4 regions of the Gracilibacillus sp. Marseille-QA3620 genome follow, and region 3 is predicted to be linked to each of the others. Evidence: predicted binding sites of a transcription regulator. Region 3 holds the regulator's gene; each other region holds the start of a gene.
What was found. The regulator LexA, encoded in region 3, represses DNA repair genes until DNA is damaged. The targets are predictions, from matches to a motif close to CGAACATATGTTCG.
Positions count from the first base shown of each region.

Region 1: a site for LexA is predicted at 3,671-3,684, ahead of recA (recombinase RecA). Genes of this name have one in related genera too.
Region 2: a site for LexA is predicted at 4,013-4,026, ahead of uvrB (excinuclease ABC subunit UvrB). Genes of this name have one in related genera too.
Region 4: a site for LexA is predicted at 2,155-2,168, ahead of ACY8DX_RS13505 (Y-family DNA polymerase). Genes of this name have one in related genera too.

Region 1 is NZ_CM143102.1:1,556,492-1,564,348, forward strand. Features, by position in the region: gene ACY8DX_RS07855 (DUF3388 domain-containing protein) at 1-526, shown strand, start outside; gene ACY8DX_RS07860 (helix-turn-helix domain-containing protein) at 554-1,450, shown strand; gene pgsA (CDP-diacylglycerol--glycerol-3-phosphate 3-phosphatidyltransferase) at 1,548-2,120, shown strand; gene ACY8DX_RS07870 (competence/damage-inducible protein A) at 2,164-3,402, shown strand; gene recA (recombinase RecA) at 3,786-4,838, shown strand; gene rny (ribonuclease Y) at 5,214-6,773, shown strand; gene ACY8DX_RS07885 (TIGR00282 family metallophosphoesterase) at 6,884-7,681, shown strand; gene spoVS (stage V sporulation protein SpoVS) at 7,817-7,857, shown strand, end outside.
Region 2 is NZ_CM143102.1:3,813,602-3,821,458, forward strand. Features, by position in the region: gene uvrA (excinuclease ABC subunit UvrA) at 1-1,922, opposite strand, end outside; gene uvrB (excinuclease ABC subunit UvrB) at 1,930-3,909, opposite strand; gene ACY8DX_RS19235 (CsbA family protein) at 4,116-4,349, opposite strand; gene srtB (class B sortase) at 4,429-5,166, opposite strand; gene ACY8DX_RS19245 (glycoside hydrolase family 15 protein) at 5,684-7,624, shown strand.
Region 3 is NZ_CM143102.1:1,980,330-1,988,186, reverse strand. Features, by position in the region: gene tkt (transketolase) at 1-1,476, opposite strand, end outside; gene ACY8DX_RS10095 (DUF896 domain-containing protein) at 1,620-1,850, opposite strand; gene ACY8DX_RS10090 (YneB family resolvase-like protein) at 1,927-2,577, opposite strand; gene yneA (cell division suppressor protein YneA) at 2,667-2,984, opposite strand; gene lexA (transcriptional repressor LexA) at 3,149-3,775, shown strand; gene ACY8DX_RS10075 (nucleotidyltransferase domain-containing protein) at 3,921-4,631, opposite strand; gene ACY8DX_RS10070 (GNAT family N-acetyltransferase) at 4,628-5,212, opposite strand; gene ACY8DX_RS10065 (DEAD/DEAH box helicase) at 5,454-7,857, opposite strand, start outside.
Region 4 is NZ_CM143102.1:2,662,238-2,670,094, reverse strand. Features, by position in the region: gene ACY8DX_RS13520 (DUF2871 domain-containing protein) at 1-374, opposite strand, end outside; gene ACY8DX_RS13515 (alpha/beta hydrolase) at 463-1,404, opposite strand; gene ACY8DX_RS13510 (NUDIX hydrolase) at 1,600-2,052, opposite strand; gene ACY8DX_RS13505 (Y-family DNA polymerase) at 2,232-3,488, shown strand; gene ACY8DX_RS13500 (YolD-like family protein) at 3,506-3,853, shown strand; gene ACY8DX_RS13495 (hypothetical protein) at 4,117-4,332, shown strand; gene ACY8DX_RS13490 (iron-sulfur cluster biosynthesis family protein) at 4,438-4,761, shown strand; gene ACY8DX_RS13485 (family 10 glycosylhydrolase) at 4,804-6,300, opposite strand; gene ACY8DX_RS13480 (glycoside hydrolase family 3 protein) at 6,321-7,857, opposite strand, start outside.

The DNA of each region.
Region 1 (7,857 bases), 420 kb from region 3:
CCGGTACATACAACGTGACGCGGATGACCGCAAAACCTTCCGTTTTGAACGGGAGGATTTAGGGCTGCTTGTAGATTTCATGGCAGAGCTCTTTAAGCAGGAAGGACATAAAATGATTGGCATCCGGGGTATGCCGCGTGTTGGAAAGACCGAATCGATTGTAGCGGCAAGCGTGTGTGCCAATAAGCGCTGGCTGTTTGTGTCCTCGACCCTGCTAAAACAAACCGTGCGCAATCAATTGATTGAGGATGAGTACAACGAAAACAATTTATTTATTTTAGATGGAATCGTATCGACAAGAAGAGCTAATGAAAAGCATTGGCAGCTTGTCCGGGAAATTATGAGGCTTGATGCAATCAAAGTGATTGAACACCCAGATGTATTTATACAAAATTCTGAGTATACGATGAATGATTTTGATTATATTATTGAACTCCGCAATGACCCAAATGAGGTCATCACCTATGAGACTGTCAATAATCAGCCTCTTTTTGGTGAATCAGAATTTGGTTCGTTTGAATTTTAAGAACTATAGTGAGTAGAAGGTGTTTAAATGACTGAACTAGGAAAAATATTAAAAGAAGCTCGTGAAGCCAAGGGGCTGTCATTGGATGATTTACAGCAAATCACCAAAATACAGAAGCGGTATTTAGTTGGAATTGAAGAGGGAAACTATGACATGATGCCGGGCAAGTTCTACGTCCGTGCCTTCATTAAACAATATGCAGAAGCGGTTGGCTTGGATGCGGAGCAATTATTTGCAGAGCATCAGACGGATATTCCAAAGGCAGTCCAGCAGGAGGAAGTTCCACAAAATCTTTCTCGTGTTCAATCCAAAAAGTCAACATCAATCGCTGTTCAGGACTCTAAATGGGTTGACCTTCTTCCGAAGATTTTGATTGCCGTTGTCCTAATCGCCGTTGCTGCGGTGATCTATTATTTCGTGGCCAAGGCAATCAGCAATAACGATGGAAGCGAAACGCCAAATGAAAGCAACCAGCAGGTTCAGGTTGAACAAGGAAAAAACAATGCTCCTGATACAGAGGAGAAGGCAACAGAGGAAACAACAGAAGACGAGAAGCCAGCAAAAGAAGATGAGGCGGATTCTGAGGATGATAAAGAGAATGAAGCAGCTGCCGGTGAGCTCAAACTAGCCTCTTCAAGCGGTAATTCCTCCACATATGAATTATCGAATGCTGACGAGTTTAAGGTATCTGTCAAATCTACAGGCGAGACGTGGGTTACTGTGAGGGATTCAAACGGAAAGACGCTGTTTAATAATATGATTACAGCCGACAATCCTCAGGAATTTGACCAAACAGACGACACCAAAATCACCTTGAATATTGGACGCTCAACAGATACAGAAGTATATGTCAATGATGAGAAAGTTGACTATGCATCAGATTCCATCGTTCAAAACATTACCATTAATTACACGAAGGAATAACCGCAGGAGGTCATCAATGGTGATGGCCTTCTCATCTTTCCTTATACATAATAGGCAGGCATGCCAGGAAAATAAAAAGCAAAGTGAGGAACATCAAGTGAATTTACCAAATAAGATTACTGTATCAAGAATTTGTATGATTCCTATTTTCATCATCATCATGATGCTTGATTGGGGAGTTTGGACAATCAACGGAGTAGAGCTTCCAATCGCTCATTTTGTCGGTGCCCTGATTTTCATTATTGCCTCAACGACAGACTGGGTTGATGGATACTACGCTAGAAAGCATAACCTCGTTACCAACCTTGGAAAGTTTCTGGATCCTTTAGCGGACAAGCTGCTCGTATCTGCCGCTTTAATTATCCTAGTTGATTTGCATGCAGCGCCTGCATGGATTGTCATTTTAATTATCAGTCGTGAATTTGCTGTAACCGGCCTGCGTCTTATTTTGGCCGGTGGAGGAGAAGTCGTTGCTGCCAACCAGCTGGGCAAGATCAAAACATGGACACAGATTATTGCCATCTCAGCTTTGCTGCTTCATAATCTGCCGTTTGAATGGATTTCATTTCCGTTTGCTGACCTTGCCCTTTATGTAGCTTTATTCTTTACAATTTGGTCTGGGTGGGACTACTTTGCAAAGAATAAACATGCGTTTTCAAATTCAAAATAAGGGTATCATTCCCATATAATTCGCTGAATGGAAGGTGTATGGAATGAATGCTGAGATTATAGGCGTGGGTTCAGAATTGCTGCTTGGCCAGATTGCCAATACAAATGCGCAATTTATCTCCAAAGGCTTAGCAGAGATTGGTGTGAATGTTTATTTCCACACAGTGGTAGGAGATAATCAAGAACGATTGAGACAAGCCATTGAGACAGCGGAGCAGAGAGCTGACCTGATTATATACACGGGAGGCCTTGGACCGACCAAGGATGATTTGACGAAGGAAACCGTTGCTGAATACATAGGGAAGACCTTGATTACAGATCATAAATCAATGGAGAACATTGAAGATTACTTTGCGAAGGTCGGACGCCCGATGACGGAGAATAACCGCAAGCAGGCTCTCGTGATCGAGGGCTCTGAAATCCTGCCTAATAATCACGGTATGGCTCCTGGGATGGCCGTTTCTCATGGGAATATTATTCATGTGCTTCTTCCCGGGCCGCCAAGCGAAATGCAGCCGATGTATAAAGATTACTTAGAGCCATTTCTTTTGAAGGATATGGGAAGAAGGGAGCGGATTGAATCAAGAGTTCTCCGCTTTTTCGGAATCGGGGAATCCCAGCTTGAAACCGATATCGAGGATCTTCTTGATGCACAAACGAATCCGACCATTGCCCCTTTGGCGGCGAATGGAGAGGTTACCCTTCGAATTACGGCCAAGCATGAAACAGCTGCGGGGGCTGAGGAGCTGATTAAGAAGGCGGAAGAGGAGATTCTCAGCCGTACAGGGCAATATTTCTATGGGTATAATGATACGACGCTCATGAAAGAAGCCATCGCCTTATTGAAGGAACGTGAATGGACAATCTCTGCAGCGGAAAGCCTGACAGGAGGCATGTTCCAGGAAGAGCTCACACGAATTCCTGGAGCGGGTCTCATCTTGAAAGGCGGGATTGTCTGCTATACGAATGAAGCTAAGCAAAAACTCCTTCAAATTAAAGAATCAACCATTAACGAGCATGGAGTTGTCAGTGAGGCATGTGCAATCGAGATGGCCGAAAACATCAAAAAACTGCTTGGCTCTGATGTCGGCATCAGTTTTACTGGAGTAGCAGGCCCGGATGAACTGGAAGGAAATCCGGTTGGGACTGTCTATATAGGCCTCTCTCTGCCAGGCAGAAAGCCTTTCGCCAAGAAATTAAACCTTGGCGGAATGCGTGAAGGAAACCGGGTACGCAGTGTGAAATATGGCTGTCACTTCTTGGTGCATGAGCTGAAACAATAAGCAGGAATTGATTGATTATGAAGGCTCCCCGAGCGCAGCTTAGGATCGCCTCCGACTGAAACGAAAATCAACCCGTAAGATTAACAGAGCTATTGTGAAAAGGGACTTAGAAGATGCTTCTTAGTTCCTTTTCTTTTTGTCTGCTGCAATGTTTCTTATTGTTTCTTAATCAAGTAAAATGAACATTCAGTTCATTTTTTGCTGGGAAAAGACAAATATATATAGGGAATATCGCCTTTTCAGCCTATATTGCTGGACGAAAACTATGCGAATAAATGTTCGGTTTTTACTTGGCAAATGGACGTGGATGAGGTATAGTATAGATATGTACTAACAAGATTATAGGCAATTGTTTTCATATAGATATGGGGAGGAAATAAATAGTGAGTGATCGTCAAGCTGCGCTGGATATGGCGCTAAAACAAATCGAGAAGCAATTTGGTAAAGGTTCAGTCATGAAATTAGGAGAAAGAGCTGACAGAAAGGTATCGACCATCCCAAGTGGTTCCTTAACCTTGGATGCGGCTCTTGGTGTCGGCGGATATCCGCGGGGAAGAATCATTGAAATCTACGGACCAGAGAGTTCTGGTAAGACAACAGTTGCTTTGCATGCAATTGCTGAAGTTCAGGCTCAAGGCGGACAAGCAGCATTTATCGATGCTGAGCATGCACTAGACCCTGCTTATGCACAAAAGCTTGGGGTAAATATTGATGAATTATTGCTTTCACAGCCAGACACAGGCGAACAAGCGCTTGAGATTGCTGAAGCTTTAGTACGAAGCGGGGCAGTTGATATTATCGTTGTTGACTCCGTTGCGGCTCTTGTTCCAAAAGCAGAGATTGAAGGAGAGATGGGTGACGCTCACGTTGGTTTGCAAGCGCGCTTAATGTCTCAAGCTTTGCGTAAATTATCAGGGGCAATCAACAAATCTAATACGATTGCCATCTTCATCAACCAAATCCGTGAGAAGGTCGGAGTTATGTTCGGAAACCCTGAAACAACTCCTGGCGGACGTGCGCTTAAATTCTACTCTACAATTCGACTTGAAGTAAGACGTGCTGAGCAGCTGAAACAAGGCAATGATATCGTCGGAAATAGAACGAAGATCAAGATTGTCAAGAACAAGGTTGCGCCGCCATTCCGTGTGGCTGAAGTAGACATCATGTATGGAGAAGGAATTTCAAGAGAAGGAGAAGTCATTGATATTGGCTCAGAGCTGGATGTCGTTCAAAAGAGCGGTTCTTGGTATGCGTATAATAACGAACGCCTTGGACAAGGCCGTGAGAACGCCAAGCTATTCCTGAAGGAAAATCCAGATATCCGTGCGGAGATTACACAAAAAATCCGTGCAGAATATGGCTTAGACACTGATGCAACTATTGAAGCATCTCGAGAAGATGATGAAGCACTAGATGGTTTCGACCTTTCAGAATAAGGAATTACTGTGAAAGAGGCAGCCGATTTTTGGCGCCTCTTTTTTACCATCAGTAATTTAAGAGGGGTGCAAGAATAGAGCTGTCTTATTGAATCAGCGTAATTTTGTTTTCACAAATTTGAAAAGATGGAAATATCATGGAAAGAAACGATTGAGTGAATATAATTTCTTTATTTTCGGAAAATGAGCCTGAGTCGCGTTCTGACTTGCTCTTGACAACAAATTTTCATAACTTTACAATAGAAATGTATTAATTTCTTTTTAAAAGACATGCGTGATATTAATGATGCTGTATATTTTAAAAGCGATGTACAAGCAAGAGTGAAAATGTAGTAAAAGAGATTAAAAAAGATTATAGCAAGAGGAGGTGTATTGATGGATCCAATCACTATCATCTCCATTTTGCTTGGCCTAATTGTTGGTGCAGTTGTTGGCTATTTGTTAAGAAAATCCATAGCGGAATCCAAAATTTCCGGTGCAACAAATGCGGCTGAAAAAATTATTGAAGACGCAAAACGGGAAGCGGATGCCTTGAAGAAGGAATCCCTTTTGGAAGCAAAGGATGAAATTCATAAACTTCGGACTGATGCTGAAAAGGAGGTTCGTGAAAGACGAGCTGAATTACAGAGACAGGAAAACCGAATTCTGCAAAAAGAAGAGAATCTTGACCGCAAAGCGGATTCACAGGATAAACGTGAATCTGTTCTTGAGAAAAAGGAAGATTCTCTAAACCAAAGACAACAGCATATTGAACAGATGGAAAGCAAAGTGGATGAGATAATTCGAGCTCAGCAATCTGAACTTGAACGAATTTCGAGCCTGACTAGAGAAGAAGCAAAATCCATCATCCTTGATCGGGTAGAAAAGGATCTTTCACATGACATCGCGGTCATGATTAAAGAAAGTGAAAACCGAGCGAAGGAAGAGGCGGACAAAAAAGCGCGTGAAATCTTGTCACTTGCCATTCAGCGTTGTGCTGCTGACCATGTCGCAGAAACGACGGTTTCAGTCGTCAATCTGCCTAATGATGAGATGAAGGGCCGGATTATCGGACGTGAAGGGCGAAATATTCGTACGCTCGAGACGCTTACAGGGATCGATTTAATCATCGATGATACACCTGAAGCTGTTATTTTGTCAGGTTTCGATCCAATCCGTCGGGAAACAGCAAGGCTTGCCCTTGAAAAGCTTGTTCAGGACGGACGTATCCATCCAGCACGTATTGAAGAAATGGTGGATAAAGCCAGAAGAGAAGTGGATGAGCATATCCGCGAGATTGGGGAGCAAACCACATTTGAAGTGGGTGTTCATGGCTTGCATCCGGATTTAATTAAAATCTTGGGCCGCCTTCGTTATCGTACGAGCTATGGTCAAAACGTGCTTAAGCATTCCATGGAGGTTGCCTATCTTTCCGGTCTTATGGCCGCGGAGCTGGGTCAGGATGTTACCCTAGCTAAACGTGCGGGCTTACTTCATGATATTGGGAAAGCAATTGACCATGAAGTGGAAGGAAGTCACGTTGAGATTGGAGTCGAGCTGGCGACGAAATATAAGGAGCATCCGGTTGTCATCAATAGTATTGCTTCCCATCATGGAGACACAGAACCACAATCGATTATTGCGATTCTTGTCGCGGCAGCTGATGCATTATCAGCAGCTCGTCCTGGTGCGAGAAGCGAGACGCTGGAAAATTATATTCGCCGTCTTGAGAAACTCGAAGATATCTCAGAATCTTATGAGGGTGTTGAGCGATCATTTGCTATCCAAGCTGGACGTGAAGTGCGAATTATGGTCAAGCCTGAAAGCATTGACGATTTAGAAGCGCATCGACTGGCGCGGGATATCCGCAAACGGATAGAGGATGAGTTGGATTACCCAGGACATATCAAGGTAACCGTTATTCGTGAAACAAGAGCAGTTGAATATGCAAAATAAAGCGGTGATTTTCACCGCTTTATTTTTTTGAATAAGCCCTTAGGTTAAGCTTAGTCTTTTGTGAGATGCTAGAGCTAAAGCAACCGAGGTTAAGAAAGGAATTCAAGCAAATGAGGTTATTATTTATCGGCGATGTTGTCGGTTCGCCGGGAAGAAATATGGTAAAAGAATATCTTGGAAAACTGAAGGATAAATACCGTCCGCAATTTGTCATTATCAATGGTGAGAACGCAGCAGCAGGTCGGGGAATCACAGAGAAGATATACAAGGAATTACTCGAGTATGGTGCAAATATGATCACACTTGGTAATCATTCTTGGGATAACCGAGATATCTTTGAATTTATCGGTGAGGCGAAATACTTAGTTCGCCCAGCGAATTTCCCAGAAGGAACACCTGGGTCAGGACTTAAATTCATTAAGATGAATCAATATGAATTGGCCGTCATCAGTGTTCAGGGGAGAACGTTTATGCCGGCATTGGATGATCCGTTTTTGGCCGCTGATAAACTAGTGGACGAGGCGGCAAAGCGCACGCCATTTATTTTTGTTGACGTCCATGCGGAAGCCACAAGTGAAAAGCAGGCAATGGGCTGGTATTTAGACGGCCGGGTATCTGCGGTTGTAGGAACCCATACACATGTACAGACAGCGGATAATCGCATTCTGCCGAATGGTACAGCTTACATGTCAGACGTCGGGATGACAGGTCCGTATGATGGTATTTTAGGGATGGAAAGAGAAGCGGTTATTAAAAAGTTCCTCACGTCTATGCCAGTGCGTTTTGAAGTGCCAAAAGACGGCCGTGCCATCTTGAGCGGGGTCATTATTGATTTAGACCCAAAAACAGGCAAGGCAGTTAAAACAGAAAGAATCTTAATCAATGAGGACCATCCATTCTTCTATTAATCAAGCATTGGAGGACCGGCTATTTATGGCCGGTCCTTTTTGTATGGCATAACTCATCCGCCCTTTGAATATAGTTAACAGAAAATGCAATTCCACCAGGGGACATGTATTGGAATAAGATGAGGAGGACCAGAAATGGAAATATTAAAAGTATCAGCGAAATCGAATCCAAATTC
Region 2 (7,857 bases), 1.8 Mb from region 3:
GATACACCGGTTACCGCGACAAATGTTCCAAGCGGGAAGGAGACATTGATATTGCGAAGATTATTCTCGCGTGCTCCGCGTATCTCAATCTTCTGCCCATTTCCTTGCCTGCGTTCATGCGGAAGCGGAATGAACTTCTCTCCTGATAGATATTGCCCGGTTAAGGAATTCGGATTCTTCATGACCTCCTCCGGGGTACCTGCAGCAACAATTTGCCCACCATGTGAGCCGGCACCAGGACCAACATCAATTAAGTAATCAGCTGCAAGCATCGTATCCTCATCATGCTCGACAACGATAAGCGTGTTCCCGATATCCCGCATGCTGCGCAGCGCCTCAATCAATCGATCATTGTCACGCTGATGAAGCCCGATAGACGGTTCGTCCAGAATATAAAGAACACCCGTCAAGCGGGATCCGATCTGAGTAGCCAGGCGGATTCGCTGGGCTTCTCCGCCGGAAAGCGTGCCGGCTGCCCTGCTCAGTGTTAAATATTCAAGCCCCACATTATTGAGGAACCCAAGCCGCTCTTTGATTTCTCGGAAAATAGATCGGCCGATGCTCATATCCTTATCTGACAGCTTTAAGCCATCGAAGAATTTATAAGCATCCTGAATGGAAAGCTCAGTCACCTGGCCGATATGACGTCCGTCTACCAGAACAGCCATGCTTTCTTTCTTCAAGCGGTATCCTTTACACGTCGGGCATTTCTGCTCGGCCATATATTTCTCCATCTGGTCACGGATATAATCTGAAGTCGTTTCCCTATAGCGGCGCTCCACATTATTCAGCACCCCTTCAAACTCCACATCATTCTCACGAATTTGGCCGAAATCATTCTCATAGCGGAAATGAATTTTCTCTCCGTCTGAACCATACAGAATCTTATCTAATTGATCCTCTCTTAGCTGAGAAACCGGCACATCCATATCAATGCCATAATGGTCAGCAATACACTCAAGCAGCTTCGGATAATATTGTGAGCTCGTTGGCTGCCAAGGAGCAATCGCATGCTGGCGCAGCGTCAATTCCGGATCTGGAATGACCGCATCTCGGTCAACCTTCAGCTTATATCCAAGTCCATCGCAGGTCGGGCAAGCACCGAATGGACTATTAAAGGAGAAAATACGCGGCTCCAGCTCACCAATGGAGAAACCGCAATATGGACAGGAATGATGTTCGCTGAAGAGAAGCTCCTCTTGGCCGATGACATCAATCATGACTTTCCCATGTCCGATGGCAAGCGCTGACTCAAGGGAATCAGATAGTCGTGATGCTATGCCCTCCTTCACGACTATCCGGTCAATGACCACTTCGATAGAGTGGGTTTTATTCTTATTAAGCTCAATATTATCGTCCAAATCATACATTTCATTATCTATGCGGACCCTTACATACCCTTGCTTCTTAATATCCTCAAGAAGCTTGGCATGAGTCCCTTTTCTGCCTGTCACCGCAGGAGCAAGCACCTGAATTTTCGTCCGCTCCGGATACTCTAATATTCGGTCCACCATCTGCTCAATGGTTTGGGAGGTAATTTCAATTCCATGCTTCGGACAGATTGGTTTTCCGACCCGGGCATACAAAAGCCTCATATAATCATAAATTTCCGTTACAGTCGCCACCGTTGAACGAGGGTTGCGGCTCGTCGTTTTCTGGTCAATGGAGATAGAAGGGGACAGCCCTTCAATGCTGTCCACATCCGGTTTATCCATTTGACCAAGGAATTGCCGCGCATAAGCGGACAAAGACTCCACATAGCGCCGCTGACCTTCCGCATAAATCGTATCAAAGGCGAGCGATGATTTACCGGAGCCGGAGAGTCCTGTCAAAACAACCAATTGGTCACGCGGAATCGTCACATCGATATCCTTCAGATTATTCTCCCTTGCTCCTTTAACAATGATTTTATCTAATGCCATCCTTTGTTCATCCTTCCACTTTCAGCTCTAATATCAAGTCCCTAAGCTCAGCCGCACGCTCAAAGTCCAGGGCGCGGGCTGCATCCTTCATCTCTTTCTCCATACGGGCGATAACCTGCTGGCGATCTTTCTTAGACAGGTTCTCATATTGTTTTGCCGTACGCTCCTCTTCCCCTGCTTCTGCTGCCTGCGTGGCACGTATAACATCCCGAATATCCTTCTGGATTGTCTTCGGTGTAATGCCATGCTCAATATTATAGGCTTCCTGAATCGCCCTTCTCCGCTTCGTCTCTGAGATGGCAATCTCCATGGAATTCGTCATCCGGTCCGCATACATGATGACATGACCGTTTGCATTACGCGCCGCCCGCCCAATCGTTTGGATAAGCGAACGCTCAGAACGCAGGAATCCTTCCTTATCCGCATCCAATATCGCAACAAGGGAGACTTCCGGTATATCAAGTCCCTCCCTGAGCAGATTGATGCCGATAAGCACATCATATTTACCGAGGCGGAGATCGCGGATGATCTCAATCCGTTCGAGTGTTTTAATCTCCGAATGAAGGTACTGAACCTTCACGCCTAGCTCCTTCAAATAATCGGTCAAGTCCTCAGACATCTTCTTCGTCAATGTTGTCACAAGTACCCGCTCATTCTTCGCAATGCGGTCATTAATCTCACCAAGCAGATCATCAATCTGTCCTTCAATCGGACGGACATCAACATTCGGGTCCAGAAGACCAGTTGGACGGATTATCTGCTCGATCACACCTGGTGAATGCTCCTCCTCATATGGTCCAGGGGTAGCAGATACATAAACGATCTGATTGATATGCTCTTCAAATTCCTTGAAATGCAGAGGGCGGTTATCCATAGCAGAAGGCAGACGGAACCCATGGTTCACAAGTACTTCTTTTCTAGCCCGGTCCCCATTGAACATTCCTCTGATTTGCGGAATTGTCACATGGGATTCATCAATGACCATCAGGAAATCGTCCGGGAAGTAATCGAGCAAGGTATATGGTGTCGAGCCTGCAGGACGCAGGGTCAAATGACGCGAGTAGTTCTCAATACCGGAGCAAAAGCCCATTTCACGCATCATCTCCAGGTCATACCTTGTTCTCTGTTCCAGCCGCTGAGCCTCAAGAAGCTTCCCTTCCTCACGGAAATGGGCAAGCTGCTCCTCGAGTTCCTTCTCAATATTTTCAATAGCGATGCGCATCTTCTCCTCACGTGTAACGAAGTGGGATGCCGGGAATATAGCGACATGCTCACGTTCGCCAAGAATCTCTCCGGTAAGGGCATCCACCTCGCGAATCCGTTCGATTTCATCACCGAAGAATTCAATGCGTATGCAGTGTTCATCCTTGGAGGCTGGGAAAATTTCTACCACATCTCCCCTTACCCGGAATGTTCCACGGTGGAAGTTCAAATCATTTCGTTCATATTGGATATCAACCAGCCTGCGCAGCAGCTGATTCCGTTCAAGCTCCATGCCGCTTCTTATGGAGACGACCATCTCCCTGTATTCCTCCGGAGAACCGAGTCCATAGATGCAGGAAACACTGGCAATAATGATGACATCATTCCGTTCAAAAAGAGCCGAGGTCGCCGAGTGGCGCAGCTTATCAATCTCATCATTAATGCTCGCATCCTTCTCAATGAAGGTATCTGTCTGCGGGACATAGGCCTCTGGCTGATAATAATCATAGTAGCTGACAAAATATTCGACAGCATTATTCGGGAAAAACTCCTTAAACTCGCTGTATAACTGTCCAGCGAGTGTCTTATTATGGGCAATAATTAAGGTCGGTTTATTAACCTCTTTAATGACATTGGAGACCGTAAATGTCTTCCCGGTTCCCGTTGCACCAAGGAGGGTTTGATGCTTCACTCCGTCATTAATGCCCTTGACAAGTTTCTTGATTGCCTCCGGTTGATCTCCCTCTGGTGAATACTTGGAAACCAGCTCAAATTCTCTCTTCACTCCATATGCCCCCTTCATTGAACTTGGCGAGGCTGCGTCCGCCACAACAATCTATTAGTATGAATAGTTTACCACAATAGCCTAGTTAGAAACCACCGGAAAGCGAACAAGCATTCGTATTTATATAACAGCGTATCCATCATTCTTCATTTATGCCCAATAATGCAAGAAAAGAGTCTTCCAGAAGGAAAGACTCTTACGATTATTCACGCACTTTTAGCGGCACGATTCCGTTCAATCATCCGTTTTGAATACCAGAAACCAGCGGTAAGTGAGAACGCATCTACAATAATCAGAGGCCAGGAAGATGTAAACCCCCGATAAGCTGATGCGGCAATCAAGGCTACCGTCAACAGCAACCCAACAACATAGCTGTATGTAACCCTTGAAAACAGCACAACCAATAGACCGGGTGCCAGCAAGGCTGCTAATATCTTCATCAAAGCACTCCTTTCGTTCGTGCACAATCACTCCTTCTATTATACAATGTTTTCCCACACCTACAAATAAATTACATTTCTACTCAATCAATTTCGCATGCACAACCATTCTTGCATCATCAAACTCATAGCTGCAGGTTGATAGAGTTATTACTTTATCTGTCCGCTCCACCTGGCAGCCTGTATGATAGAGAGATTTCGCGGAAATCCTTTCGAGGAATTGTCCAAATTCACCCTCTGAACGGAAATCCGTTTCTATATAATTATCATCCGCACCTGTCACATAAGCCGAGAATACTTCCCATTTACTGATACCGTCCTTATTGCTGTACGTCACATACGGATTCTCCTTGCAAAAAGCTTCCTTCTTATAGGAAGTCAAATCACGGAACATGGTTCCATTCCTCATATTATGACCATAAAGCACCGTATGGCTCCCTAATGGCGCAGGACAATTCCGATAATCCATAAAGATGGTTCCAGCAGAGGATTCCTCCTTATAAACGGAATGTGTTAAGTAATATTCATTATCATCTGCCTGCGCAACAGGATAATGAATCGAGGTTCCTTCAATGGATATCCAGCCGACAATGTCCTCATTAACTTCTTGAAGGTGTTCGAGTGTAAATTCCTGTTCTCCAGCATCGCTCTCCTTTGCTACCGATTGATCATAAATATCGGCCATTGCGCCTTGTGTGTTTTTCAGCTGATACAGCTCAATCAGATAGTCACAAAGAATATATCCTGAGAATAAAAAAGCAGCTAGTAAAATACTCTTTATAATGAAAATAAGTAGAGTTCTCTTTGGCTTCTTCATGAATTTACACTCCTTTAAGTTATATTAATATAATAAAATTATCATACTTACTTACCACTTTGTCCAAAAGCTTATCAATGAATTTAAACGCAGCTTCTTCTTAAACGGCTCTGTTCATTTAAAAAATGTTGATTTTTGTTGCAGGGAGCATCCTCAAGTGCTCTATGCATCTGCGGGCTCACCCCTGTCGCTAGTCCTGAAGGAGTCAACCGCCTGAAACGTTAACTGGCGGTATTCTACTATTAACATGATCCTTAATAGTTCCTTTCAATATAGAAGCTCTCACCCTCTTTTTCTATCCATTTCTGTCCAGCACGTTTATCTGCCATCCAAACGGGTATTATAATCGGCAGCGCATTCTCGCATTTCACCTATCATCTTTATATGATTTTCATACTTAAAGAGGATTGGTAACTCATTAACTCACTTTTCTAATTAATCTGTTTATTAGTTGACATGGTAATCTTTGTAACGATAAACTGATGTACTGTGTGTTTCAACATAGAGGGGGATAAGTATGGAAAAGAAGCCGTATATTACGGAAGCGATTATCGGAAATTCAAGTATGCTCGTCTCATTAACAAAGGACGGGCAGGCTCAACGTATCACATGGCCGAATATTGACTTTCCTCAGCATTTAAATTTGTTTTACACAGGCATCCGTGGAATAGAAGGATCCATCAAGACGTTTTTCCTGCACGATAATGTATGGAAGCATCAGCAGGCCTACATTAGCGGCACTAATATATTAGAAACGGTTTCAACCCTCGGAGAAGTTGGCTTGAGTATCAGGCAGCTTGACTTTGTTGTCCCCGATCAGGATGTGTACATCCGCCACTTCACATTCCGAAATATCTCTGATTATCCGCAAAATCTTGACTTTGTTGTCTATAGCGATTTCATGATTGATGAGAAACGCCGTTATCAAACGGTTATGTTTGATGAGGCGACCGACAGCTTTGTCCACTACCACCGCGAATATGGATTCGCGATTGGTTCAGACACGCCTGTGAAGAAATATCAGTGCGGAGCTACCTTTAAGGAAACCAATGATGGTTATCTCCCTGGAAAACGCATTGCTAATCGCTCTTCTGCCGGAATTGAATACGGTCCCATTCATATCCCGGCTAACGGGGAGCATTCCATCACGCTTTACATCGCAGCCGGCATGGGAGGCAAAGAAGCCTTAAAGAATTTAAGACAAGCGAAGCACTCTACCTTTGATGAGCTGTACAATCAAACGGTCGAGTATTGGCATCAGTACTTGAAGGAAGCAAATCCAGTTGAGTTTAAAGATGAACGAGGCAAACATTTGTATGAGCGTTCCCTCTTAATGTTCCATCTCATGAATAATAGGAACGGGGGATTCATTGCGGCTCCAGAGGTGGATGAGGAGTATGCCTACTCTGGCGGCTATGCTTATTGCTGGGGAAGAGATGCTGCCTATACGGCAACAGCCTATGCCAGAGCCGGCTACCATGAGCGCGTGCGCCACTTTTTCCGCTTTGCCTGCTCCTTACAGGAGGACAACGGCTCTTGGGAGCACCGCCATTATTTAGATGGCTATTTGGCACCGTCCTGGGGGCTGCAAATTGATGAAACTGGCTCCATCCTTTGGGGGATGCACCAATTCTATTCTCTTACAAAGGATGATTCCTTTATCGAGGAAATGTGGCCGACCGTTGAAAAGGGAGCGGATTTCTTAACTAGATTCATTGATCCTGTCACTCACCTTCCGCTCCCAAGCATGGATATCTGGGAGAAACGGGAGGCTGAGCATTTCTATTCTGCGGCTGCAGTTTATGGCGGGCTGATGGGCGCAGCTGAATTTGCTGCTAAGCAAGGCTTTGCCGATAAAGCACAGCTTTATGTTAAGACAGCCGAGGCCATGAAGAAAACAATCCTGCAAATCGGCTATAATGCGACGAGCGGCTCCTTCTTTCGCGCCTTCCATCTGCGCCTAGATGAGCCAGCTTATCAGAATAAAAAAGCACAGGGCAAGGATGTTGCGATGGAATATGATCGCAAGGGATATCCAGTGTACCGGCAAATCCGTGATGATGTAATCGATATCTGCTTACTCGGCCTTCAGGTTCCCTTCAATATGATTGAGGCTGATGATCCGAAAATGAAGCAGACAGCCGCAACAATTGACAGGCTTTGCCGCTCCAAGATTATCGGAGGAATTGAACGATTCCCTGGAGACATTTATATAAGTGGTGACCCTTGGATTATCGCAACTCTATGGCTGGCCATTTATTATGCACGAATCAATCAGCAGCTTGAGGCGAAGAAGCTTTATAATTGGGTCGTGGACCATGCAACCGAACTTGGCTTGCTAGCTGAACAGATTGATAAGGTAACTGGACGTCCTGCCTGGGTTCTTCCGCTCACCTGGTCCCATGCCATGTTCATTCTTACTGTACTTGAGTTTAAGGAGAGAGGAATTGAAGTATAAAGCCGCATTCTCCGCTTGCCCCTTAAGAGACAGATTTACGCCTGCCTCTTAAGGGGCTTTTTTGTATATGGCTAAATTAATTGATCGCTCATGATAAACGATGTGCAAGGCCCAGCCCGCGACAAGCATGTAAATCCGAATCTCCTCACCTGAATAAAGCAGCTAAATTGATATATTAAAATTAAAAAAATATGACAAGTCACTATATTTGTAATGTTACTTAATTTTTGATA
Region 3 (7,857 bases):
GATCAAGGAAACATTCGGCATTGCGCGCAAGGCCGCAAGATGCTCGATTGGCTCATGTGTCGGACCATCTTCCCCTACTGCGATACTATCATGTGTGAACACATAAGTAACAGGCAGGTTCATAAGCGCAGCCAAACGGATAGCTGGACGCAGGTAGTCAGAGAAGACAAAGAATGTACCGCCGTACACATGGAGTCCTCCATGAAGCGCCATACCATTCAACGCAGCACCCATTCCAAATTCACGTACACCAAACCAAATGTTGCGTCCATCATAAGCTCCTGGAAGGAAATCCTTCTCGCCATTCAGCATCGTTTTGTTTGAACCAGCCAAGTCAGCGGAACCTCCGAATAAGGATGGTACATTTTTCGCAATGGCGTTCAGCACTTCGCCGCCGGAATTACGTGTTGCAACAGCCTTGCCTGCTTCATAAACGGGAATGTCTTTATCCCAGCCTTCTGGAAGCTCACCATTGATAGCTGTTTCAAGCTGAGCAGCAAGCTCTGGATACTCTTCCTTATAGCTTGCGAATAATTGGTTCCATTCCTCTTCTTTCTTAGCGCCTGTTTCAATAACTGTATCTTTGAATGTCTCATATACTTCTTCAGGTACATAGAAGTCTTCTTCGAATGTCCATTTATAGTATTCTTTCGTCAGCTTCATTTCATCTTCGCCAAGCGGAGCGCCATGAACGGCAGATTTACCGGATTTATTCGGTGCTCCATAACCAATGACTGTTTTGACTTCAATCATAGTTGGACGATCAAGATCTGTTTTTGCCTCTTCCAGCGCTTTGGCAATCTCACTCAAATCATTGCCGTCTTCTACACGGATATATTGCCAGCCATACGCCTTAAAGCGGTCCGCTACGCTTTCAGAGAAGCTCATGCTCAATTCCCCATCAAGGGAGATGTCATTTGAATCATATAGAACGACTAAACGGCCAAGCTTCAAGTGTGCAGCCAATGAAGCTGCTTCTGCAGATACGCCTTCCATTAAGTCGCCATCTCCACAGATGCTGTATGTATAATGGTCGACTACTTCATAGTTCTCTTTGTTGTAAGTTGCGGCTAAATGACGTTCAGCCATTGCCATCCCAACAGCCATTGCAATCCCTTGCCCTAGTGGACCAGTCGTTGCTTCAACCCCGCGAGTGTGGCCATATTCCGGGTGGCCAGGTGTTTTAGAATCCCATTGACGGAAATTCTTGATTTCTTCCATATCAAGTCCATATCCGGATAAGTGAAGAAGACTGTATAAAAGCATGGATCCGTGCCCTGCAGATAACACAAAACGGTCACGGTTGAACCATTCTGGATTATTTGGATTATGGTTCATGAAACGAGTCCATAATGTGTAGGCCATAGGCGCAGCGCCCATCGGCATCCCTGGGTGACCAGAATTGGCTTTTTCGATTGCATCAATTGAAAGTGTACGAATAGCTGTAATCGCTAATTGATCCTTTTCAGTAAACATAGTCAGTCTACATCCTTTCCGATTAACATACTTCAGTCTTACTATAAATGAAACAAAGTTATATTGACAACATTATTTACCCAATTCTACAGAATTGACAAAAATTTCAACGAAGAGTGGAAGCTCCTACTATCTCTTACCCATTAATGAAGTCTTTTATTGCGGATTTGCTTAACCTTTTCCGGTGTCACGTCATTTCCTTCTGGGTCAATGATGGTTACTCCCTCAATTGTCTTTCTCATGGAAGCACGGAAAGCCTCTAAATATTCAGCGCGCAGCAAGGATTGTTCCTTCGCTTCCTCTGTTGTAAGGCTGCCTTCCTTCGCCTTCTTGGATAATTCATTAATTCGATTAATTTTGCTTTTTGGCAGCATGTATATTGCTCCTTTTCCTAAAAAATCAATTACTGACATCGTATAGAAAAACCGACACTATTTCAAGAAGTATCTATTATACATGCTTTTGTTTTTCGGCATGCTCCGCATAGCGGCGATGAACCGTTGCTTTTGAGACCTCATAGCCTCTGCGATTTAAATTCTCCGTAATCTCGGCAAATGTCAGCCCTTTGATTCTTAGGGCGATAATCTCTTGGATTGGGACCTCTGAACGCTCCCTGCCGCCGCCGACATGCTGATTCGACAAATTCTTGGCAGGGTTGTAGCCATTCTCTATAGCCCGCTTCATCCCCCTGCGAATCTTGCTGTTTTGCAGCTTGCGCTGATATTCCTCAACAATGCTGATGATCTGCAGGAGCATGGCATCTGTTTCAGACACTTCAAGCTCACCGTTATGTGTCACGGTATATAGCTTAATGCCCTCCTTATAGATGCAGTGCATCAAGGCAATCTTCGCGTTCCCCCGGCCTAGCCGTGTTTCATCCTGAATAAGAAGCCCTTCTATTTCTTTATTGCGCATTTGCTCGAGCAGGACCAGGATTCCCTCCCTCTCCAAGTCATAGCCGCTCGCCTGCTCCTTCTCAATCGTGACGACCTCAAAGCCTTTCATTGCGGCAAGCTGGGTTAATTCCTGCTCCTGTCTATCAAGAGAGGTCTCCTGTGTGCTCTTTTCTGTACTGACCCTGCAGTAAATTCCAACCTTCATTTCTCTCACCATTCTCTATAATTTCTTCCTGAGATATGCATGGAAGGCCGGAACGAATGCCCCGGCCTTCACTAGTCTCATTATAGCGTTTATTCTTTATTTGAGTCTGCCAAATGCAGGATATCCGCATTCTTTTCAATCGGAAGGATAATCGTTTGGCCTTCTTTAATGTGGGTAGTTTGAAGTTCATTAGCCTCTCGAACCCATTTGACAAATTCCGTCGTAGACATATTCGCATCCTCGTACTGCTCTGCCATAGCCCATAACGTATCTCCGCTCTCAACCGTCACTTTCATATATTGATCATCGCTCTTTTCAAAATTCGTGACAGTCGCCAATAAAATCAAAAGAAAAAGTCCAACCGTAAAAATGATGGTATATGAGTAAGAAGACCAAACGTGTTTCATATGTAAAAATCCCTCCACAAAATAAGAATATATGTTCGCCTTTCGTAAATTCAGTATAAACCGAACAAATGTTTCGTGTCAACAAGAAAAATCGAACTTATGTTTGTACTAGTGTTCCCCTCATGATATAATAACGACAAAGATCAGATAAAGAGGTGCGGGAGATGACAACAAAACTATCAAAGCGACAGCAAGATATTTTACTATACATTAAAGAAGAAGTTCGGACGAAGGGGTATCCGCCTTCCGTAAGGGAGATTGGGGAAGCAGTCGGACTTGCCTCAAGCTCAACCGTTCACGGACACTTAGCTCGGCTGGAAAGCAAGGGACTCATTCGACGTGACCCAACGAAACCGCGTGCCATTGAGATTCTTGATATGGATCCGCATGATCATATTCCAAAAGCAAACTCCGTTAGTGTTCCTCTTATTGGTAAGGTTACAGCAGGACAGCCTATCACCGCGATCGAGAACATTGAGGAGTACTTCCCACTACCTGAGCATATGGCACCGGCAGATGAGAACGTGTTCATGCTTGAAATCATGGGAGACAGTATGATTGAAGCCGGCATCCTTGACGGCGACTATGTGATCGTCCGCCAGCAGCATACAGCCAACAACGGCGAGATTGTCGTCGCTATGACAGAGGATGACGAGGCAACCGTTAAACGTTTCTTTAAGGAAGAGAATCATTTCCGCTTACAGCCGGAGAACTCTATGCTAGACCCCATTATCCTTCAAAATGTCAGCATTTTAGGAAAAGTCATCGGCCTATACAGAAATATTCACTAATCAAGAGCCAGCCTATTAAACGGCTGGTTTTTTCCTTCAGTTGCTAGATTCTTAGTAGACTATATGAATGTTTACTAGAGTTTATGCAGCATAACCGCACAAAAAAATGCTTGAGATAAGCTCAAGCAATGTGCTTCTTCCTATTCTATTTTCCTAGTGAAAAACCCTCGAACAGCCTTCCGCCATACGGTTCAAGTATACTGGCTGCTGCCCTTTCAATCGGTTTCGTGTCATCCGTTTTATAGAAATAATCAAAAGCTTCCATAAAACCATCCGCCAATTCTTTATCATACTGGGACAAAGAGCGAATCATCCATTTAGATGAGCCCGTCCATTGCCTATTTGTCCTAAGCACAAACTCGCTCAATCGTTCAGCCAGACTCCCAGCGATAAAGATGCGTTCCCCTCGATTTTGACTTCCTATTAAATCATCCAATAGATCTGTGATAAAATACCGCTTGTATGTAATCGTATCCTGTGTCCACACCTCTGGGCCATTCATTAGCAATGCCTTTGCCTCTTCCTGAATCTTCATCAACGCTCCCATATCCTTCAACACCGTTCCCTCAGCTATCATTCGCGGCAAGGAAGCCCTTCCGTCCCGGCAATCACGCTCGAAATAAATCTGATAAGAGGTCAAATTATGGACAAATACCTCAATGGGCCAGCCAAAATCGATGAATGACTCACGATAGGAGTGCTGGAGACGGTCATCAAAAACGATGATATCCAAATCCGATGTCTCTGTCACTTCCCCGCGAGCTGCGCTGCCGGACAGGATTGCTCCGTGACAATCCGGGAAATATTTCTCGATAATCCTCATAGAAGCGCTTAACGGGTCCAGTCGTTTATTCATTTCTTTCTCCCTCCGCCTCTAGCATCGTACTCCTCTCGCAAAATGGAATACAGCTTCAAGTCATGATGTTTTCCCTTAGCGAACAACCCTTTCCGAATAATGCCTTCATAGCTCATCCCAGCTTTCTGCATCACCCGCTCAGAGCCTGCATTTTCTGTAGAGCATCGAGCCTGGATACGCACTAAATCCATTTCCTCAAATCCAAACTCAATCACTTTTTTTGCTGCCTCTGTCGTGATGCCTTTTCCCCAGTAATCACGTGATAGGACATAGCCAATCTCCCCCACTCGGTTACGAATGTCCCATGAGATGAAATCGATTGTCCCAATCAGCTTGCCGTTCTCTTTCCATTCCATTCCCCATGGAGCGAGTTCCTTATTCTCATATTTCCCTAAGGAAAACTCCATAAATTCTCGGGTATCTTTCAATGATTGATGCGTGTTCCACGTCACGTATTTCGTGACCTTAGGGTCAGAGCCATACTCAAACACATCTTGCGCGTCGTCCTTCGTCAGCTTTCTCAATAACAGCCGTTCCGTTTCTAAAGCAGGAAATGAACCGAACACATCCTCCACCTTCACTGCCCACACCTCACCCTCTTTTCTCTCATTATAAAATATTTTTGAAAAAACCGAAAAAAGCAGCACCCACAAAATTCATGGAATGCTGCTTTTTGTTTATCCCGCATTTACGGACCGTAAAACTCCCACTAACCTGCAGGATCATCGAGATGCTTTCGTGAGAGGTCAACTGTCCATAAAAGCCCAATTGGCTCAACTAACCATCCACGGGGGAAAAACACTCACGGATGGTCGTTTCACTTTATCTAAAGTTTCTGCCCCGATAATGATGCCTTTGCAGCAGCCTGTCATCATAACAGGATTGGCAAATATTATAGGGGTACTCACCAGGCAGTGACTTGCCGCATGATCGGCATTTCTTCTGATATTTCTTCACATCTGTCCGGAGCTTTGAGTGAGCACGTGTACTGATTTCTTCCCGGATCCGCTCCCAATAATAGGCCTCCGTTTTCCGTCCCAGCCGGTAAAGGAACAATAAATGAAGGCCGATGGATTTATAGGAAAGCTCCAATTCATCCAGTGTATCCTGCTTCATAATGGGCTCTGGCAGGTCTGAGTTATGAATGACGGCCTTCATGTTGGCCATCCATTGCCGCACCAATGCTGGTTCATTGCTTGAGAACGGAAGATGCAGGAATCCGTATAAATCACTTGGCGAGAACCGTCGTTCAATATCGGTGTTTCGGATATGCTCATACAACTCCCGTTCCTGAGTCAGCGGCGCCTTCTTCGTCCCATGTGGATTTTTGAATTCTCCCCATAGGTAGAAGAAATGCTCAAGGGAAGAATGATAGCGGGCAAACCGGTCAAACACCTGCTGGGTCGGGGCAATCGTGAAGGTATTGATCGACTTATCCTCATCCTCTAAAAGTCTTGTCATGACGTCAATTTGCGAGGTAAAGGCAACCAAACCGACGTTGTAGAGACCCTTCCTGCCGGCACGTCCAGCTAGCTGCTTTACTTCCTGGGAGGTGAGCATCCTTCTTCTCGTTCCGTCAAATTTCTCGTTTTCAAGGAAGACGACACGGCGGATTGGCAGGTTTAATCCCATTCCGATGGCATCCGTTGAAACGATGACCTTTGATTCCTTATCAATGAATCGCTTCATCTGCTTAGCCCTTGTCTCAGGGGGCATGCTTCCGTAGATGATGCTGACCTTATGACCGTCCCTTTCCAGTCGGGAGGCTGTCTGGAGCACCTTCGCGCGTGAGAAGACAATCAAGGCATCCCCTTGCTTCACATGAGACAGCTTAAACGGTTTTTCCTCCACCTTAAGAGGGACATTCCGGTGATATTCATGCAGCTCCACATCATTTCCCTCAAGCATGTTCAATAGCATCTTTTTCGCGCTATGGCTTCCAATGATATGGACCTCCCTCGCATGAGCCTTTTGAATGGCACGGTACCAGGAGAAACCACGGTCTTTATCGGCAATCATCTGCGCCTCATCTATGACCATCACGTCATAATAATCCTTCTCATGGAACATCTCGACTGTGCAGGAGAAGTGAGTCGCATCCTCCATATGCTTCTCCTCTTCCCCAGTCTTCAGGGCACAGGAAATACCCTCGCTTCTTAACGCCTCATAGACCTCGAGCGCGAGAAGCCTCAATGGAGCCAAATAAATACCAGTAGGTGCGGCCTTCATCTGTTTCAATGCCTGATATGTCTTGCCGGTATTCGTTTCTCCGATATGAAGCACATACCGCGTATTTTGATAAATGGAGGTCCGGTATTCCTTGCCGAAGATGTCCTCCAGCTGTCGGTTCTTTTCCTCCTCCAGCCTTCTTTGCTCCGCAAGCTCTTCGGCCCGTTTGCGCTCTCGGTTTTCCGCCTGCTCGTGATACAGCCGGTAATGGGTCTCATACTGAAAGGGAATCGCCGCCGCTTCCAGCAGCTCATTTACCTGCTCCTGTTCGAGTTCCTCCTGGAATTCCCATTCTAACTCCTCAATCCTACCGCCAATCAGCTGCCATATAAGATGGCGGCTGATTTTCTCACCGCTTAGCAGCTCGTACTGTTCCTTCAATTCATCTGGCAGACTGTTTTGAATAGCTGGAATGATTCTCTCATAGGTCAGCCTTCCAATGAATGCCTCCAGTTCAAAATCCTCAAGCACCCATTCACCGTCGCTTCGCTGAATATCCAGGTGAAAAAGATCAGCGAGCGTCTTTGCCCCATGAAGATTTGCCTTTGGAATCCCCTCCAGCTCAAACGCTAAATGCTTTGCCACATCCGCTCGCAGGAAGATGTATAATTTCATCCGTGCCTGCATTAAACTATCCAGCATACTATCCTTTAAGATGCGGGTCTCGAAGTATTCCTTCTGCTTCTTCACCTTCACATCCTCATATAATTCATCCCATAAATGCGGGGATTGTTTAAAATAATCAACGACCCAATTATGCAGATCAAATGTACGGTAGCCATCAAGCTCCTGTTCAATCAGCTTATTGATGCCTTTTTTGGATAAGCCGTCTGCTGACAAACCACGGCTCTCCAAAAATCGGAGCTTCTCATACCGGTTCATGCGCTGGACAGTCTTGCTCTTCCAGGCCAATCGCCAAATTTGCTCAAAGCGGCCGCCGGTATAACGCATATACTCATCGAACGTAGGCTTTTCATCCGTTTGTTCGAAATAAAGA
Region 4 (7,857 bases), 680 kb from region 3:
GACATGATAATATGTCCCATACCTGAAATTCCTGAGACAGAGGCATTCAGCCCTGATGACAAAACGAGACTGCCCTTCAGCTCAAGAACAGAAAGAACGCCTCTTACGGTCATGGCCGCCGTGGAGACACCTAGTCCGATATGATAGGTGATGAAGAAGAATTGGAATAGGTCATCCTTTGTAATCTCACTTATTTTTTCAAATAAGAGGGCAGCTAAAAAGAATAGAAAACCTAAGGAAAAAAGATGGCCATGCACCTTGCCGAGCGCGGTCGTTTCATAAATGCCGTTCAGCTTCGTAAATTCCCTGAAGAATAGGCCGCTGATTAGCGCGAGGGCCATATAAGTAACAGCAGAATAGTAAAGCTTTTTCATAACTTCTCCTTCTTTCTTTTTTTAATACTATTTTAACATAATATTAGAAACAAAGAGAAAAAGCCGCCCTTTTGGGACGGCCTGATCGTTAATTCATGTATAGATTTAAGAACTCTGTCACTTTTTTCTCATAGGTTTCCGGGTTTGCATCATAGGCATTGCCATGCTCAGCGCCGGGTACGATGTAAAGCTCCTTTTCTCCATTCGCTGCTTCATACAGCTCATAAACCATCTCCACTGGTACAAAGGTGTCATCTTCACCGTGGATGAAGAAAATCGGCAGGGATGTCTTCTTGATTTGTTCAAGCGCGGAGGCCTCCTCAAAGGAATAGCCGGCACGCAGCTTTGTCAGCATACTGGTGCTTTGGATCAGCGGGAAGCTTGGCAGTCCGTACATTTCGCCCATTTGGTAACTGAGGATATCAAGTGCGGATGTGTAGCCGCAGTCTGCGATTACTGCCTTTACTTGTTCAGGAAGCTCCTCGCCGCTTGTCATCATGACGGTCGCGCTTCCCATCGAAACGCCGTGAAGGGCAATTTCGCTCTTATCCCCGTTTCGCTCGATCACATAGTCAATCCACTGGGCATAATCCTTACGCTCATGCCAGCCGAAGCCGATATAATCGCCCTCGCTCTTTCCATGCCCGCGTGCATCGGGCATTAACACATTGTAGCCAAGCACCTCATGGTAATACTTCGCATAGGCAAACATGCCAGTGGCCCGACCAGAGTAGCCGTGTGCAATAATGACGGTTTGATTCGTTTCCTTCTCTGCAGGTAAATAATAGCCTGCTAGAGTAAGGTTATCGTAGGAGGTGATTTCTACCTCTTCAAAGCTGACCGCTTTTGCCCATTTTTTTGCCTCTGTCTGCAAGGTTTTTGGAGTCGAGACAGCAAGGTTCGGGTCAGAGTTCAAGAAATCCTTCTCCGCACGCTGTACCGCTACATTGTAGAAATAAAAGCTCGCAACAATAATCCCGGCGATAACCAGGGCGAGGATGATGGAGATGATGATGATGGTTTTCTTCATTGCAATGTCTTTTTGTCCTCCTGTGTTTTCTTAGTATAGTAGATTAGAAAAATGAGCTTGTATAGGCTTCCTCGGAAATTTCAAATAATTGCTAAAAGGGCACGAAAAGAGGCGTAATCAGGAGGTCAATTGCACATTTGCAGTCCTTCTAGTTTAATCCTTTTATAATATTAAAATAATGAAATGAGCTGTAAGCTATTCTTGCTTCTCGATAAACCGCTTGATGATGGGCAAATCAGGCGGACTGATTTGCTCCGGCAAACAATCGAGCGCGAAGAAGCGGAGGGCGGCAACCTCTTCCGTTTGCGGCTTCAGTCTCCCCTTATATGTTCGGCAAAGAAAGGCGGCAATGACATTGTATACTTCATCGCCATGCGGGTATGTATAGTGGAACTCCTCTCCAGAGAACAGCCCGAAGAACTCTAAATTATCTGCGGTTAGTCCGGTCTCTTCAAGCAATTCCCTGCCTGCTGCGTCCTCTAATGATTCCATTAACTCAAGCGATCCTCCTGACAGCCCCCAATGGCCATTATCTTGGCGGAGCTGCAGCAGGAGCCGGTCCTCTGAATCCAGGACAAGAACTGCTGTCCCAACCATTAAAAGCGGCCTGCTGCCGACAATCTTGCGTAATTCCATTATATACCCCATCATCAATCCCTCTTTCAAAACATTCTCTTTCACCAATATAATTCAATTTCTGCCCTGCTTGAAGTTTTTTGAAACAAATTGTAAATAAATTACCATTGAATGCGAACGTATATTCGCTTATGATTGTGGGTATAATGAATGCGAACATATATTCTGTTTTTGAAAAAGAGGGTCTTAGGATGGATTATAGCAAGTTGCCAAATGATTATGTGATGTGTATAGATATGAAAAGTTTCTTTGCGAGCTGCTCAGCTGTGATGATGGGACTCGACCCGCTTGAATGTTATTTAGCGGTGGTCGCCAATACGGACCGGAGCGGGTCAGTCGTTCTCGCTTCTTCTCCGAAGATGAAGAAGGAATTCGGCATTAAGACGGGTTCAAGGCTGTATGAGATTCCGAATGATCCGCGAATTCAACTGGTCAATCCTAGTATGTCCACTTATTTGCGAATCTCGACGGAAATAAGTCGATTGTTCAATCGGTATGTACCGAAGGACTCCATCCATACATATAGTGTGGATGAAAGCTTCCTGAAGGTGAACGGAACAGGACGGCTATGGGGAGATATTTGGGAAATTGCGGAGAAAATCCGGGATGAGATTGACCGGGAGTTTCAGCTGCCATGCGCAGTGGGCATCGGCCCGAACATGCTGATGGCAAAGCTGTGCCTCGACCTTGAGGCGAAGAAGAAGGGCATTGCGGCTTGGGGATATGAGGACGTCCAGACAAAGCTGTGGCCAATCTCCCCGCTGAGCGAAATGTGGGGAATCGGCAAGCCGCTTGAGCGCAAGTTGAATGCGATGGGTATTTTCTCAGTCGGACAGCTTGCCCGCTACGACCTCGCTGCTCTGGAGAAGAAATTCGGTATTATGGGCAATCAGCTTTACCATCATGCCTGGGGAATTGACTTATCTGATATAGGCGCCCCGATCATGGAAGGGCAGGTCAGCTTTGGCAAGGGCCAGGTCTTATTGCGCGATTATAAAGAACGGGAAGAGATCAAGCATGTGATATTGGAAATGTGCGAAGAGGTAGCCAGGAGGACCCGCCAAAGCGGAATGGCCGGGCGGACGGTCAGCCTTGGCGTTTACTACAGCAAGGATGAATTCGGCGGCGGCTTTCACCGTTCCATCACAAGGGAGATGCCGACCAATATTACGATGGATATTTATGAAATGTGCCTCCTCTTGTTCGAGAAATTCTATACCGGCAAGACGGTTCGAAAGCTGTCCATTACGCTCTCAAATGTAACGCCTGACCAGGAAATGCAGATTAGTCTTTTTGACCAGGATGGCTGGCGCAGGAGAGAGCTTGGCTTTGTTATGGACCGCATGCGCCGTAAGTATGGATCAGATGCCATCCTGCGGGCTGTTTCCTATACCGCGGCAGGCACGGCTAAGCAGAGAAGTACATTGGTCGGCGGACATAAAGCATAAGTTTGGAGGGACATCAGATGATTCGGGACCGAGGGAAAATCAAATGGACATCATTAATGCTGCCTGAGCATGTCTCCCTGCTGCGGGAATGGGCCCAGGAGGACAGCTATGAAATGAGAAATGAACTGGATGAACAGAAGATAGAGGAGATCAATCAAATCATTGCAGAAGCGATGGAATACGGGACAGCTGTGCGCATCACCTATTATAAAACTAATGCTCGCCGGTACGAGTCGGTGGAAGGGTACATTCACTTCTGCAATGACCAGGCGAGGAAGCTGCATATAGCCGGAGAAGGCGGCGAGATCTATTTCGTACCATATGCGGAATTGACGGATGTCCAATTGATTGGCGAAACAAGGTAAGCATAGTGGAAATCCGGCATAGAATAGAAGGATGAGAAGGAAATGGACGTCACGCAATGGAAATTTGAACAAAAAGGGGGAATCTGCAGAAAAAATCCTATAATTAGACAAAATCCCCGATAATAGTATACTATAATTATAGTAAGACCATGCTATCTTAAGGAAGCTGGTTAACTATCGGCAATAAAGAGAAAAAATGCCGCTACCTGTGATTCTCGAAGGCTAGTCAAGGGATAACACAATAAAAAGGGGTATAGGATAAAATGGAAAAAGAAAAATATAGTACGATCTATGAAGCACCATACGGAATGGTCATCGGAGAACTCAAAAAAGAGATGACGAAACAAGATGCTGTAGCGCTTGGACAGCGGTATTGTGAAGAACACGGCTTTAAATATAAAGGCACATACAATGGCGACGAAGCTGTTGCAGCCTTACAGAACCTAATCGAAAAACATAGAGCGACCAAATTGCATTAATGATAAAACGCTTTCATTTTTTGTGGGGGCATGGCGGTATTCAGACGGAATGCCGCTTTTTTGTGTCAATAGGGCAAGATAAGCATGGAAGAAGGAGGTCGTGGAATGGAAATTACATGGACAGAGCGTGCAATTGAAAAAGTGAACGAGCAGCTTGAAGGAAGAGAAGGATATTTCCTCCTGAAATATGAAACGGAAGGCTGCGGCTGCGTCATGAGCGGTGTATGGAATCTGTTTGTTGAGAGTGAGGTGCCGGATGGTGTGAAGCTGTGGGAAACGAATGTGTATCCGGTTTACATTAACCCGAACCACGAGGTTTTCTTGGATGAGTTGCTCATCATTGATTACACGGACGGGGCCCGGACGTTCCAGCTGAAAAGCCCAAATCAATACTTGAATCCGATGATGTCATGCAGGATTGGGGTATAATAGAGAAATAAACGCTGCCGATAGATACCGGCAGCGTTTATTTTATTTCCCGATAACAGTCATATTCCGCACCTTTCCTGCCTTTATGATGACGGGATAAGCAGGAGATTTATGCTGTTTGTCAGCGATTTTGATTACATAGGCCCCAGGCTTTAGGCCGCTGAGGCCGAACCAGCCGTTCCCATCGGTCTTAATGGTTTTCTTAAATCCTTTTGCTCCCTTTATTTCTAAAACAGCATCTGAAAGGTCCTGTTTTTTGATTGTCCTTGCTTGTCCCATTAAATAGCCGCTTTTCGGCTTTGTTTTCCATTTCATTTCAGGGATTGCTGCTTTCTCAGGGAAGACAGCAGCCTGCTGCTCCGTCCCATTCACAAGAGCATCTAAAAAGGCACCGCGGGGCTCATTGTTCATATCAGTGACCGCATAGCTGTAATAGCTCACCCCGGCAAGCTTGCGTCCCTCCGCGTCTGGTGCGAGGGCGCGTCTTGTTTGGGCGAGTGTCGAATCAATTGAATTGAGGTAAGCAGCAGGGCCGGCCACAATCTGCCGGTTGAATTGATTGGTTTTCTGGAAGGAAATCCATTGATCATACCATTGTCTCTGGCTCTCGATATGTTCTCTGTCATAGTTCATCGGTATAGCTATATCAATAATTTCATCCCGAAGCCAGCCCTGCCAGTCCTGGAACACCTCGGTCATGGTGCGGGTATTATTGTACTCCTCCTGTGTTCTTGGACCTGCTCCCCAAGCGATGGTGGCGCAGGATACCTTGACATGAGGATTTACGGCAATCGCCTTTAGATAAACTTTTCTGACGAGGGAGTTAATTTGCTCCCTTCTCCAATCAGCCCAATCAGGGTCAGTTGGTTCCGGTATCATGTCTGTTTGGAATGCCTCCTGATAGCGCTCGATGCTCGTTGGGTTATATCCCCAATCTGTCCCCATATATCGGGCTAAATCGAGGTGAATTCCGTCAACGTCGTATTGCTTCACGACATTCACATACTGTTCCACCGTATAGTCCAATGCATCAGGATGGCCTGGGTCAAGTACATAATCTGCCCCGGAGCGCATCGCTCCATCCTTATTCGTCATCAGCCAGAAGTCGTCTCCCTCGGCAGACGGACCATGGGTGTTAAAAACATGATCAGGGCTTGCAGGCGGGGTGAGGGAATTCCAAATCGGCAAAGTGGCTAACCAGGCATGAACCTCAATGCCCCTTGCGTGTGCTTTCGTAATTAAATCCTCCAAAACATCAAAGTCTTGCTGTAAGGCAGGATCCTGAGTCCTCGGCTCCAGCGCTTTGTTGAAATAGGCATCGCCTCTTCGGCGAACCTGCACAATGACCGCATTCGCGTTAGCGGCCTCCACATCCTCAATCAACTGGTCCACTTGGGCCTCTGTTTTAAATCCATCATGAAAGGCATCCACCCAAAAGGCGCGGAATTCACCTTGGACGGTTTCAGCAGACGCAGGGGAAGGGAGCAATCCTGAAAGCATCAAAAGGAAGGCAAAGAGAAGAAACAAAAGCTTTTTCATATTCTCACCTCATTCATAGATTAGTAGGATAGCCCATGGCCATATGGGTACATGCCCGGAATGGTGACAGGGAGCTTACCGCTCGGCGATAATTCGCCGCTTAATGCTTTTGCCAGCGCTTTGACGGAAACCGGACGGAAGCCATAAGTCAGGATATTCGCATCTACTTCAGGAAAAGCCAGAATATCATATGGATTTCGCATAGAGGCAACGATGATTTTTTTGCCCGTTTGCTCGAGCTGCTTCACTAATTGCTGCTGGGCAGTGTTGGTATTGGCTGTGTAGGCGGTGATGATGATGCTGTTCGCATTTTGTGAGCGGGAGACAGCTTCAGCAATTTGTGAGGCTGTTGGATTTGCGCTCGTTTCATAGACGCGTGAATCAAAGCCTTTCTGTCCAAGCATTTGTGAAAGCATGGAAGGATTCCCCGTGCTCGGCCCGGTTATAAAGACGGATTCCTCTTGGTTGAGGGGAAGGGCAGACTGGTCATTTTTCACCAATGTAATGCTTGATTCCGTGATTTTATCTGCTTTATCCAGATTTTCTGGAAGTCCAATCTGGTTGATGGCATCCTCTGGCATGGTCGGTTGATGGAATAGGCCTCTCTTAAACTTCAATTCTAGAATCCGGTATACAGATTGCTCTAATCGTTTCTTTGAGATTTCACCAGATTTCACGGCATTTAATACAGCTTCATAGGCGACAGGGACATTTGGCGGGTTAAGGAGGATATCTGCACCGGCTTTGAAGGCCTCCACAGCGACCCGGTCAGGCGGCACGACATTGGCTCCTGACATACCTAAACTATCCGTTATGATGACGCCGTTGAATTTCATCTCTTTGCGCAGAAGGTCCGTCAGAATCGGTTTAGAGAGTGTAGCAGGAAGCCCAGAATCATCTAATGCCGGGACAACGATATGACCGGGCATAATCGCATCAATGCCAGCCTTGATGGCGGCCTTAAACGGTTTAAGGTCAACATTATGCAAGGTTTCCAGGTCATGGTCGATGATTGGGAGACCGTAATGAGAGTCCACATTTGTATCCCCATGCCCCGGGAAGTGCTTGGCCGTTGCGGCAACATGTGATTTTTGATACCCGGTTACCTGGGCTGCTCCGAGTGCTGCGGCTAAGTCAGCGTTCTCGGCAAAGGAACGAACCCCAATGACCGGATTCTCCGGATTGACATTCACATCAAGAGTGGGCGCGAGATCCATATTGATGCCTAGGCTCTTCAGTTCAAGACTCATGATTTTGGCGGAGTCATATGCATTTGGCACCGACCTGGCTGCTCCTAAGGCCATATTCCCTGGGAAGACGGTTGCGGGCTCGGTCACTCGTGCCACCACACCGCCCTCTTGGTCCGTTGAAATGAGCAAGGGGATTTCCATTCTCTGCTTCATGGCAATCCGCTGAATGCCATTAGACAAGGAAAGAGTTTGCCGGGCATTCAAGGGTGTCAGGATGTTATCGGTCCAGTTAAAATAAATCACACCGCCAATATGATATTTTTCAATCGCTTCCTTGAAGTTTTTCACCCCGCGATTATTGGATAGG